3 regions of the Mycobacterium sp. IDUB_19 genome follow, and region 2 is predicted to be linked to each of the others. Evidence: predicted binding sites of a transcription regulator. Region 2 holds the regulator's gene; each other region holds the start of a gene.

Region 1 (4,045 bases), on a different contig from region 2:
CCGATCACCAACGCGAACCCGGCATCGCGCGCGGCCTTGACCACCGCCGCACTCGCCGCGACGACGACGCAGCGTCCCGCCCGCACACCCATCCGGTCGGCGGCGGCGATCGGGTCGTCGGCGTGCACGGCGACGCCCACACCGGCCTCGCGCAATTGCGCCACCAGCGCGGAGTCGGCGCCTTGGTCAAACAGCACCGCGTCGTGGCGGCGCGGGTCGATGGTGACCGATGGCATTGACCAACCCTCTCACGGTGATCAACGCCGCCCGGCTGGGGTCAGTCGCGTGCTCGCGCGGCCGGATGACTGGGGGGTACGCCGCCCCGCACCGCGCGGTGCCTGCGCTTGCGGCGATCCTTGGTGAACAGCAGGACGGAGTCTTGGCTGAGCGCGGTCAGCCGCGCCATCTCACGTTCGATCCCGGCAGCGAGCTGCTGGAGTTCGGGTGCGGCGTCGTAGTCGGCGGTGATCCCGAAAATCAGCTCATCGCCGTAGCTCAGCACCGCGACCCCGCTCGACAGCTGTGAAGCCGTCGGAGGGATCGGCAGCAAGCGTTCCACCGTTGCGCCCATCAGCTCCAACCGATGCCGTGGCCCCGGCGTGCTGGTGGCCAGCGTTACGATGCCCGGCTGCGGAAGCCGGCTCAGCACCAGCTGAAGTGCCTTGGTGCACAAGGCAAACGGCATGTGGTTGGTTGCCAAGTCGATGATGCTCGCGCCCGTGTTCTGGTTATCCTGCTTGGGCCGGCTCAAGCTGCTGTGCACGAGCCGCAGCCGCTGTACCGGATCGTCGTGCTCGACGGGGAGGTACGTCTTCTCCAGGGTGCGCAGCGAGCCCGCGCGCGGTTGTTCGCCGCGGTGCAGCAGCACGGCCCGGAAGCCCTCGGTGATGGCGGCGAGCGCGACGTCGTTGGTGGTCACCCGGAACTTGCCGCACACCGCGTCGACGGCGGCAAGGGGAACGCGCACCGTGCTGTAGCGCCGCATGGTGACCACCGGGCCGCTCGACGACGTGCGTGCCGCCGACCACAGCGTCTCGGCCAGGGCGCTGGTGACGGTGCCGGCGACGGCCGATGCTCGCCAGAGTGCGTCGGCCCAGCCTGGCTTCTGGGTTTGCGTCGAATCCTGCTTGGGCTCAACGTGGTTGGCGAACATCTCGCTGTCGGCATCGTCGCAGAGTCGGGTGAGGAGGTGGGCGGCAGGGGTGGCGTCGGCGAGGTAGTGGTGGACCTTCATCAGGATTGCCCACTTGCCCTTCAGGCCCTCGATGACCCAGCACTCCCACAGCGGGCGGTCCAATTCGAGGGGACGCTCTAGGGCGTGAGCGATCGCCCGCGACAGGTCTGCTTCATCGCCCGGGTGGGGAACCGCGACCCGGCGCAGGTGATGGGTGAGGTCGAATCCCGGATCGTCGCTCCATTGTTGGGCACCGCTGAACGGGTGGGTGCGCAGCACCTGGCTGCACCGCGGTATGGACTTGATACGTTCTGCCAGAAGGACTTCGAGTCGAGCGAGATTGGGGGCAGCGCCGTCAACAATGGCGACCGCGCCGGTCGCCATGCTCGCCTGCCGATCGGGGTCCGCCGCGGTGAGAAAACCCGTATCCAATGCCGTTGTCAGCTGTACCATTTTCAGTCCCGCCCGTAGTTGCCCCGTACCAGTATCTGTCGCAGTGCCTCATCGCGATAGATACCTGTCCGTTAAGACTGTGTTTAGAAGTTGAAGACCGGTTTAACAACCGCTTTAACAGCCGAGCGCCAAATCGAACATACTTTCGATAGACTATGGGCGTGGGTTTCGGCAATGAGCCGCGGAGTTGGGCGGAAATGGAGCGGCTGCTCGACAGCAAGCCGCGGCACGCCGGCACGCCGATTTCGCCGGACCCCCCGGCAGAGGCTCCCTGGTCGCGCAAGCGCGGGATGTATGAGCCGCCGAACGAGCGGCGGCGTCGCTCGTCCGTCGCGTACGCCGAGCTGCATGCGCATTCGGCGTACAGCTTCCTGGACGGGGCCAGCACACCCGAGGAGATGGTCGAGGAGGCCGCCCGGCTGGATCTGCGTGCGCTGGCGCTGACCGACCACAACGGTCTGTACGGGGCGGTGCGGTTCGCAGAAGCGGCCGTCGAACTCGACGTGCCTACCGTGTTCGGCGCTGAGCTGTCGCTGGGCGCCTCGTCGGTTTCGGGGGCTCGTACCGAGAACCCGGACCCACCCGGCCCGCACCTGCTGGTGCTGGCCCGCGGCCCGGAGGGCTACCGCCGGCTGTCGCGGCAACTGGCCGCGGCGCATCTGGCCGGCGGTGAGAAAGGCAAGTTGCGCTTCGACATCGACACGCTGACCGAGGCCGCGGACGGACATTGGCACATCCTGACAGGGTGCCGTAAAGGCAGTGTGCGCCAGGCGCTTTCCGACAGCGGTCCGGACGCGGCGGCGCGGGCGCTGGCCGATCTGGTGGATCGCTTCGGGGCCGGGCGGGTCAGCATCGAGTTGACCCACCATGGCCAGCCGCTCGACGACGAACGCAACGCGGCACTGGCGGGGATCGCGCCGCGGTTCGGGGTCGGCGTCGTCGCCACCACCGGGGCGCATTTCGCGGGGCCGTCGCGGCGCCGGCTGGCCATGGCGATGGGCGCCATCCGGGCTCGGCAGTCACTGGACTCGGCCGCGGGATGGCTGGCCCCGCTGGGGGGTTCGCACCTGCGGTCCGGCGAGGAGATGGCCCGGCTGTTCGCGCAGCGCCCCGAGGCGGTGACCGCCGCTGCCGAACTAGGCGAGCAGTGCGCGTTCGGGCTGGCACTCATCGCGCCGAAGCTGCCGCCGTTCGACGTGCCCGACGGGCACACCGAGGACAGCTGGTTGCGGCAGTTGACGATGGCGGGAGCACGGGATCGCTACGGACTCCCCGAGGGTGCGCCGCGAGCGTACGCCCAGATCGAGCACGAGCTGAAAGTTATTGCCCAACTGACATTTCCGGGCTACTTCCTGGTGGTGCACGATATCGCCAGGTTCTGCCGGGAGAACAACATCCTGTGCCAGGGCAGGGGATCGGCGGCCAACTCCGCGGTCTGTTACGCCCTGGGTGTCACGGCGGTCGACCCGGTGGGCAACGAGCTCTTGTTCGAGCGCTTCCTGTCGCCCGCCCGCGACGGGCCGCCCGACATCGACATGGACATCGAGTCGGATCAGCGGGAAAAAGTCATCCAGTACGTCTACGACAAATACGGCCGGGACTACGCCGCCCAGGTCGCCAACGTCATCACCTACCGCGGGCGAATTGCGGTGCGCGACATGGCCCGTGCCCTGGGCTTCTCGCAGGGCCAGCAGGACGCCTGGAGTAAGCAGATCAGCCATTGGAACGGGTTGGTCGATTCGGCCGATGTCGAGGGCATCCCCGAGCAGGTGATCGACCTGGCCACCCAGATCCGGAATCTGCCGCGGCATATGGGCATTCATTCCGGCGGCATGGTGATCTGCGATCGTCCGATCGCCGACGTCTGCCCGGTGGAGTGGGCGCGGATGGAGAACCGCAGCGTCCTGCAATGGGACAAAGACGACTGTGCGGCCATCGGTTTGGTGAAGTTCGACCTGCTCGGGCTGGGCATGCTCTCGGCGCTGCATTACGCGATAGATCTGGTGGCCGAGCACAAGGGCATCGAGGTGGACCTGGCCCGCCTCGACCTCTCCGAGCCGGCGGTGTACGAGATGCTGGCCCGCGCCGATTCCGTCGGCGTGTTCCAGGTGGAGTCGCGTGCGCAGATGGCGACGTTACCCAGGCTGAAGCCGCGGGTGTTCTACGACCTGGTGGTCGAGGTCGCGCTGATCCGTCCCGGGCCCATCCAGGGCGGCTCGGTGCACCCCTACATCCGGCGGCGCAACGGCATCGACCCGGTCGTCTACGACCACCCGTCCATGGAATCGGCGTTGCGAAAGACACTGGGAGTGCCGCTTTTCCAGGAACAGCTGATGCAGCTCGCGGTCGACTGCGCCGGATTCTCCGCCGCCGAGGCCGACCAGCTGCGGCGCGCCATGGGATCCAAGCGTTCGGCCG
Region 2 (4,045 bases):
GCTGCCCGACCGCCCCCATCTGCACCGAGTACGAAAGCTGGTCACCGTCGACGCGGATTGAACGACCAAGCGCGGAAACCTCTTTGGCGGTCGGCGTCAATCCGACCGACGTGGTGGCCAGCTCGATGTCAATGACATCGCCGGTCACGGAAAAGGAGCCGACCTCGATTTCGGTGACGCCGCTGGGGTGTGCCAGAACCAGCTCGACGTGGCCGGCTTCCGGCACCCGAAGGTAACCGGTCTCGGCGTGCAGCGGTTTGCCGTCGGCTACCGCTTTGGTCTTCTGCGTATAGGCCAGGAACGGCTTGCCCACATGGGAAAACACAACTTCTTCGAGATACTCGAAGGGCTGGATTGTCGGATATTCCCCCGCACCACGACCGGCCCAGGTGCCGAGCAGCGGCGCGAGCGCCTCGAGGTCGGGATGCAAGTCGCCAGGCATACGGGTCAGCTCGGTGTCGCTACTTTGCGATGCTTGCGAAGCGCCGCGATCTCGCGTTCGAAATCGTCGGCCGAGGAAAACGACCGGTATACCGACGCGAAGCGCAGGTACGCCACCTCGTCCAGGTCACGCAGCGGCCCGAGGATCGCCAGGCCCACCTCGTGACTGGGAATCTCCGGCGAGCCGGCGGCACGCACGGTGTCTTCCACCTGCTGGGCCAACAGATTCAGCGCGTCCTCGTCCACCTGACGGCCCTGGCACGCGCGGCGCACCCCTTTGACGACCTTTTCGCGACTGAACGGCTCGGTGACTCCGCTGCGCTTGACCACGGCCAGCACCGCGGTTTCTACCGTGGTGAAACGTCGCCCGCACTCCGGGCACGACCGGCGGCGCCGAATGGCTTGGCCTTCATCGGTTTCCCGCGAGTCAATTACCCGGGAATCGGGATGTCGGCAGAACGGACAATGCATGACCGCTCCTTCGCTGTGCCGGCATCTCGCAGAACACTCCGAGCGTACCCGCGCGCTCCCCGCCGGGCTAATGTAGCCGCGACACGTGCGCTGATACCAGCGCGAGAACTGAGCAGCGTTGGCGTAGAGCGGTTTTCGGAACTACGCCGCGGCGCCGTCAGCCGACCGGCGCGATCAGGGTCTGGCCGGCGGCCAGTGACGGCGAGTTCAGGTTGTTGAGTTCGCGGATACGGTCGGCGACCTGGCGGGCCGGCGCTTCGGGCGCCACCCGGTGTGCGACGTCCTGGAGGGATTCGCCCGGCTCGACCTGCACGACGGACAGCCTGTCCGGTACGGGAGCGGCCGCGGCGGCGGAGTCCCCGTTGGCGAGCTGACCGAGATTCGCGACCAGGCCCAGCCAGAGCGTGATGATCCCGGCCATCAGGGCCAGGCCCAACGTCGTCCCCAGCGTGGCCGGACGCCGGCGATGCGGCGCGGCCGACATCGCTACGCCGGTACCGCGGTAGCGCATCGGGGCGCCGACCGGCCGCGACTGCACGGACCGGCGCGCCCGCTGCGCGCGTTGCTGGTCGTAGCGAGGCCGCGCGAGGAACCCATCGCTGGGGCGCCGCACGTTGCTGGTCCGCGGTGAGACTGTGTGCATGAGCGTCATGTGCGTTCCTCCGGTCAACTAATCCTCGCTCGTGTGTTCGACAGTATCGCTCGTGTGTTCGAAATCCGAACATTTGAGCGAAGCGTGTCGCACGAGCAAAACGCTAGACCACGCCACCGACAGGACTGCTGGGTTGCTAGTACCGTCATGTCGCGCGAATACCCGATCTTCTCGAAAGTTACACACTTGTGATTCGCCAGTCCTAGGGACTTTGGGGCCAGTCCTGGGGCCTTTAGGCCCAAGTCCGCCGGATTGCGACACGCTAGTCGAACACATGTTTGATTCGCGGCTTCAAGGGGGCTACATTCAGTGCCATGAGCGACAGCAACAACACCTCAGCCGCCGGCCCCGAAGGCCGGTTGCATTCCGTGGATTCATCGCTTACCCAGCGGCAACGCACCATCCTGAACGTCATCCGGGAATCGGTGACCACCCGCGGATATCCGCCGAGCATCAGGGAGATCGGCGATGCCGTCGGCCTGACATCGACGTCCTCGGTGGCTCACCAATTGCGCACCCTCGAGCGCAAAGGGTTTCTGCGCCGCGACCCCAACCGCCCCCGGGCCGTCGATGTCCGCAGTGCCGACGACATCGCGACGGCCGCTGCGGTCACCGAGGTCGCCGGCTCCGACGCGTTGCCGGAACCCACCTACGTCCCCGTGCTCGGGCGCATCGCGGCCGGTGGACCGATCCTGGCCGAAGAAGCCGTCGAGGACGTCTTCCCGCTCCCCCGCGAGTTGGTCGGCGAGGGCACGCTCTTTCTGCTCAAAGTGGTCGGCGACTCGATGGTCGAAGCCGCGATCTGCGACGGCGACTGGGTCGTGGTGCGGCAGCAAAACGTCGCCGACAACGGCGACATCGTCGCCGCCATGCTCGACGGTGAGGCCACCGTCAAGACGTTCAAGCGCGCGGGTGGTCAGGTGTGGCTGATGCCGCACAACCCGGCGTTCGATCCCATCCCCGGCAATGAGGCGACCGTGCTCGGCAAGGTCGTCACGGTGATCCGCAAGGTCTAGCGCCGCGAGGTCCGGCGTCTAGTCGGCCTTGATGAAGCCGTTGACCAGCGCGGCTTCCTCACTGGACAGGAAGACTTCGGCGAGCGTGTCGTGGTAGAGGTCGCTGTCCGGGGTGTAGTACAGGCCGAAGCGAGCGCTCGCCTTGATCGGATAACCGTCGGGTATCTGATACGGGTCATCCAGCGGCAGGTGGATCGTCGGACGCCCGGCCGGGCTTAGTGCCGCGAGGGCGGCTGTCGGTTCGAAATCAGACTCGTCGTCGGCATCCGCGGCTGCGTGCCGTCCGCCTCTCGGCGCGGCGTCGGCTGCTGCGCCGACCACGGCGGCCAGGCCGGCGGCGGAGGCAGCGCCGGACGCGGAGCCGCCCGCGCCGGCAAGATCCGGCGGCGTGTGCGGCACGGCGACATCGGGATACGCGGACTCCGCCGCGTCGTCGGCATACGCGTCGTCGGCAAAAGCGTCGTCGGCATAGGAGGCGTCGGGGTGGGCGTCCGGCGGGGTGTGCGGCACGGCCATGTCGGGATAGGCCGCCTGGTCATCGTCGACCCCCGGATAGCCGGCCTCCGCATACGCGACGTCTTCCTCGGCGGCGTCTGGGTAGGCGGCTTCCGGGACGCCGGCATCGGTGTATTCAGCGTCCGGATCAGCGCGCTCCGGCACCTCGACAGCGTCCGGGTAGGCGGTTTCGGGAACCTCATCGCCATAGCCGGCCTCGGCGAGATCGTCCGCCGACACCACGGGGATGGAATCGGTGTCGACCGCGTCGGGATCTTGGTCGTCGACCCCTAACTGATCCCACTCCTCCTCGGATACGGTTTCGTCGTCGTACCCGGCCGCGGGTTCGGCGTCTTCGTCCAGGTCGGCCGTTTCGGGCGAATGCGGCCACCTGGCTCGCGGGGCGTTGTCGGCGTCGTGGTGCTCCGGTGCGTGCAGGTCGCCGTAGGACAAGTGCTCGATCGAGGCGTCGGCGTAATCGGGCCCCCAGCGCGGCTCACCCGGGTCGTCGTAACCGCCGACGTCGACGTCGCGATCGAAGTCGTAGGGCGCGGCGACGCGCTCGGCGCGATGCCGGCGCCACCGCAACGCCACAAATACTGCCAGCAACACCAGAACCAGCAGCGGGACCAGGGCGAACAGGTACCACCAGCTCCAGCTGAACCACTTCTTGGCGTGCGGCGGCATTGCCGAACCGCTCGGCTGGTTCTGTCCCGACACCTGCAAGCCGGACAACAGCGGGGCCAGGTTCGCCGGGTCGGTGGAGAAGGTGTTCTTTGCGCGGTTCCACGAGATCTTGCCGCCGGTGAACTTCTGCGAGATCACGTCCCCGTCGACGGTCTGATCGCCGACCGGGGCACCCAGCTTTCCGGTGGGACCCCGCAGCTTGTCCCAGGCGGCCTTCATCGCCCCGCGCACGACGAAGGCGCCATGGTCAGAGCTCCAGAAGATGACCGGCTTGTCGGCTGCC
Region 3 (4,045 bases), on a different contig from region 2:
CGTTGCTCGCGGTGTTGATGGCTGGATGCACCCACCCGCCGTCCCATCGACCGTCTGTCTCGACGTCGCCGTCGGCGCACGGCACCGTCGTCAACCCCGCCAACATCAAGCGGGTCGTTCGCGACTTGCCGCCCAGCTACGAGGTCAACAGCGGCATCCCCAGCGCGGCCTCGCCCCGGGCGATCTGGGGTCTCGACGCCGATGCGACGTCCAAGCCGACGGCATGCGCCGCGCTCGCCGATCCCGGCAAGGGGCAAGACCAATCCGCGCAGGGCCTGTCCGCCTCGGGTCAGGGCGGCGTCATCAACGCCATCGTGGTGTCTTTGCCAGGGCCAACGGTCCTTGACCAGGATGTCGTCGCCGCATGTGGCCAGTGGGCCATGACCTCCGAGCACACCACGATCAGTGTGCGGCTGACCGTACCCCCGCATATCGACGGTGCCGAAACCGTCGCCATGGTCGCCGACATCAAATCATCGGTCGAGTCCGGAACCGAAATCGATTCGCGGACATACACATTCATCGCGTACCTGGGCAACTACTACGCGTTCACCACCTTGACCACCGATCCGGGTTCCGCGCTGCCGGCCCTACCGCCGCAATTCGCCGCCGATCTGCTCGCCAAAACGGTGTCCACGTTGCGCAGCTGAACGTCTGGCTATGGGTAGATTAGCCACGGTGTCCAAGCTGGTGTGCGTCGTCGCAGCCGGGTTCGTGCTCGCCGGTTGCTCGTCGAATACCACCACCGCGACAAACGCCGACATCGCCAAGGTCGTCCAGATCAAGTCGAACTTTGGACCCGAGTTCAAGGTCACCGACATTTCGGAACGCGCGATCGATCCCAAACTGCTGTCCGCCCGCAAGCTGCCCGAGGGGCTGAAGTTCGATCCGGCCAACTGCGCGAAGTTGGCGTCGGGGCCGGACATGCCGCCGGACGTGCAGGGCAACATGGCCGCGGTATCCGCCGAGGGCAACGGCAACCGGTACGTCGTCATCGCGGTTGAGACGTCCAAGCCGCTGCCGACGAACGACCCGGGCAAGGACTGCGACAAGGTCGCGTTCTCCGGCGGCCAGGTACGCGGCGGCCTGGAGGTCATCGACGCGCCGCCCATCGATGGGACGCACACATTCGGCGTGCATCGCGTCCTGCAAGCGGTGCTGGCCGGCGGTACCCGCACCGGCGAGCTATACGACTACTCCGCGCAGTTCGGCGATTACCAGGTGATCGTGATCGCCAATCCGCTCGTCGTCGCCGACCAGCCGGTCGCCAAGGTCGACACGCAGCGTGCCCGCGACCTGCTCGTCAAAGCCGTGGCCGCGATCCGCAGCTGACGCTCAGCGCACGTCGCGCGGCCGGAACTGGATGCTGACGCGCGGGCCCTTGCGCAACGAGGTCTTCGGAACGGCGTGCTCCCAGGTGCGTTGGCAGGATCCGCCCATCACCAGCAGGTCGCCGTGCGCCTGCGGCAGCCGTAACGACGGCCCGCCGCCGCGCCGCCGCATCGCGAAGGTCCGGGTGGCGCCGAGACTGATGATCGCCACCATGGTGTCCTCGGAGCTGCTGCGGCCGATCGTGTCGCCGTGCCACGCGACGCTGTCGGAGCCGTCGCGGTAACAGCACAACCCGATCGTGGTGAAGGGCTCGCCGAGCTCGCCCGCGTAAATGTCGTTGAGCCGCCGACGCAGCCGCGTCAGCAGCGGGTGGGGCGGCTCCTCGACGGTCAGGTCGTGAAAGCTCACCAGCCGCGGCACGTCGACCACCCGGTCGTACATCTGGCGGCGCTCGGCCCGCCACGGGACGGTGGATAACAGCGCGTCGAGCAGTTCTTGAGCACCCGCAGGGTCGTCGCTGAGCCAACCGGCGCGGATCTCGATAAAGGCACCGTCGCCGAGGTGCCGTCGCTGGGTGTGCTCGAACAGCGAGCCCTGTACCGCGGTCCCCACAACGCTCAGCCTATCGCACATCCGTTCGACTGATCGGGACTCGCCGGGTCACCAGCGCGCCCCGGGTGTGACGCGACGGCCTTGAATTCCGCGGCTACGGTTTAGCTGTGGGTGTTATTGAGTTGGGCACCAATTCCGAGGTAGGCGCGCTGCGGGTAGCGATCCTGCACCGCCCCGGCGCCGAGCTGCGGCGACTCAACCCGGGCAACAATGACCAGCTGCTCTTCGACGGGTTGCCGTGGGTCGCTCGTGCACAGGAGGAGCACGACCGGTTCGCCGGGCTGCTGCGCTCCCGCGGGGTGGAAGTGCTGCTGCTGTCCGACCTGCTGGCCGAGGCGCTCAACCACAGCGGAGCCGCCCGGATGCAGGGGGTTGCCGCCGCCGTGAATGCACGCCGGCTGGGAGTGCCGCTGGCGCAAGAGCTCTCGGCGTACCTGCGTGGCCTGGACCCGACCAGGCTGGCGCACGTCCTGATGGCCGGCATGACGTTCAACGAGTTGCCACCGGATACCCGGACCGACGTGTCGCTGGTGCTGCGTATGCACCACGGTGCGGATTTCGTCATCGACCCACTGCCGAACCTGGTGTTCACCAGGGACTCGTCGATCTGGATCGGCCCGCGGGTGGTAATTCCGTCGCTGGCGCTGCAGGCCCGGGTTCGCGAGGCGTCGCTGACCGACCTCATCTATGCCCATCACCCGCGGTTCACCGGGGTGCGGCGGGCCTACGAATCGCGCACCGCGCCCGTCGAGGGTGGCGACGTGCTGCTGCTTTCCCCCGGCGTGGTCGCGGTCGGGGTAGGGGAGCGCACCACCCCTGCCGGTGCGGAGGCGTTGGCGCGCAGCCTCTTTGACGACGACCTGGCGCACACGGTGCTCGCCGTTCCGATCGCGCAGCGGCGTGCGCAGATGCACCTGGACACGGTGTGCACGATGGTCGACACCGACACCGTCGTCATGTACGCGAACGTCGTCGACAAGCTTTCGGCGTTCACGCTTCAGCGCACCCAAGACGGTGTGAACATCGGCGACGAGGCGCCGTTTTTGGAAGCCGCCGCCAAGGCGATGGCGATCGACAAGCTGCGCGTCATCGACACCGGTCTCGACCCCGTCATCGCCGAACGTGAGCAGTGGGACGACGGCAACAACACGCTGGCGCTGGCGCCCGGCGTCGTCGTCGCCTACGAGCGCAACGTGCAGACCAACACCCGGCTGCAGGACGCGGGCATCGAGGTGTTGACGATCGCGGGGTCCGAATTGGGCACCGGCCGCGGCGGGCCGCGGTGCATGTCGTGCCCGGTCGCGCGGGACGCGCTGTCCTAGTTTTCCGTCGAGATTGCCGTCAGGGTCGTGTTTTGGCCCCTGCCGCAACCACTACGGCAATCTCGACGTCAATCGGCGTGTCAGGGCGTCCCGAGTCCGTCGAACGATGACGTCCGGCCGGTCCTCGTTGATGACCTTGATCACGTGCCAACCGGCTCGTTCCACCATTTCTGCTCGGCGGATGTCTTTGACGTATTGGCGCCGATCGCTGCGATGGTGGTCGCCGTCGTATTCGAGCGCCACCATTGGCGGTTCCCATCCCAAGTCGAGGTAGGCAACGAGATGGCCATCGGTGACTTTGAGCTGCGTGACGGGCCGCGGTAGGCCAGCGTCAATGAGGACGAGCCGCAACCAGCTCTCTTTGGGCGACTGCGCGCCGCCGTCCATCAGGTCCAGAGCCTCCCTGCACTGGCGGACGCCCCTCGCCCCCGTGTGGCGAGGGATCAACGCTGCTGCGTCAGACGCGGTGACCCCGGTCGCGGCTGACAGCGCGTCGAGATTGGCGACCGCGACACCGATTGGTAAATGCCGCGCCAGATCGAATGCCGTTCGCGCAAGACCGGTTACGCGGAGGCTGCCCACTTCCACGGTTTCCTCCAACTCGATCCGTTCGCGACGAACGACGATGCCCGGCGGTGGATGGTTGAACGGCCCGAGGAGCTCAACCGGCGCGAAATCGTCGACCCATTTCGCTCCGTGGAGCGCGGCGGCTGCACGGCCGGCGATGATTCCCTTGCGGCCCGACCACAGCCAGGCCGCGTAGATGTTGTCCCGCAGCG

What was found. Region 2 encodes LexA, which represses DNA repair genes until DNA is damaged. Its sites were predicted from a motif close to CGAACANNTGTTCG; they were not measured.
Region 1: ACZY0B_RS12610 (error-prone DNA polymerase) is a predicted target of LexA. The motif match lies at 1,762-1,775, and genes of this name have one in related genera.
Region 3: ACZY0B_RS17860 (alpha-ketoglutarate-dependent dioxygenase AlkB) is a predicted target of LexA. The motif match lies at 1,959-1,972, and genes of this name have one in related genera.

Annotation. Positions count from the first base shown of each region.
Region 1 covers NZ_JBVAXR010000012.1:122,720-126,764, forward strand. Annotated here, with positions in the region: gene otsB (trehalose-phosphatase) at 1-236, opposite strand, end outside; gene ACZY0B_RS12605 (wax ester/triacylglycerol synthase domain-containing protein) at 278-1,627, opposite strand; gene ACZY0B_RS12610 (error-prone DNA polymerase) at 1,789-4,045, shown strand, end outside.
Region 2 covers NZ_JBVAXR010000003.1:195,686-199,730, reverse strand. Annotated here, with positions in the region: gene ACZY0B_RS04715 (peroxynitrite isomerase) at 1-442, opposite strand, end outside; gene nrdR (transcriptional regulator NrdR) at 448-912, opposite strand; gene ACZY0B_RS04705 (LysM peptidoglycan-binding domain-containing protein) at 1,070-1,564, opposite strand; gene lexA (transcriptional repressor LexA) at 1,879-2,580, shown strand; gene ACZY0B_RS04695 (LGFP repeat-containing protein) at 2,599-4,045, opposite strand, start outside.
Region 3 covers NZ_JBVAXR010000022.1:68,935-72,979, reverse strand. Annotated here, with positions in the region: gene ACZY0B_RS17870 (DUF5642 family protein) at 1-650, shown strand, start outside; gene ACZY0B_RS17865 (DUF5642 family protein) at 661-1,332, shown strand; gene ACZY0B_RS17860 (alpha-ketoglutarate-dependent dioxygenase AlkB) at 1,336-1,944, opposite strand; gene arcA (arginine deiminase) at 2,052-3,266, shown strand; gene ACZY0B_RS17850 (hypothetical protein) at 3,318-4,045, opposite strand, start outside.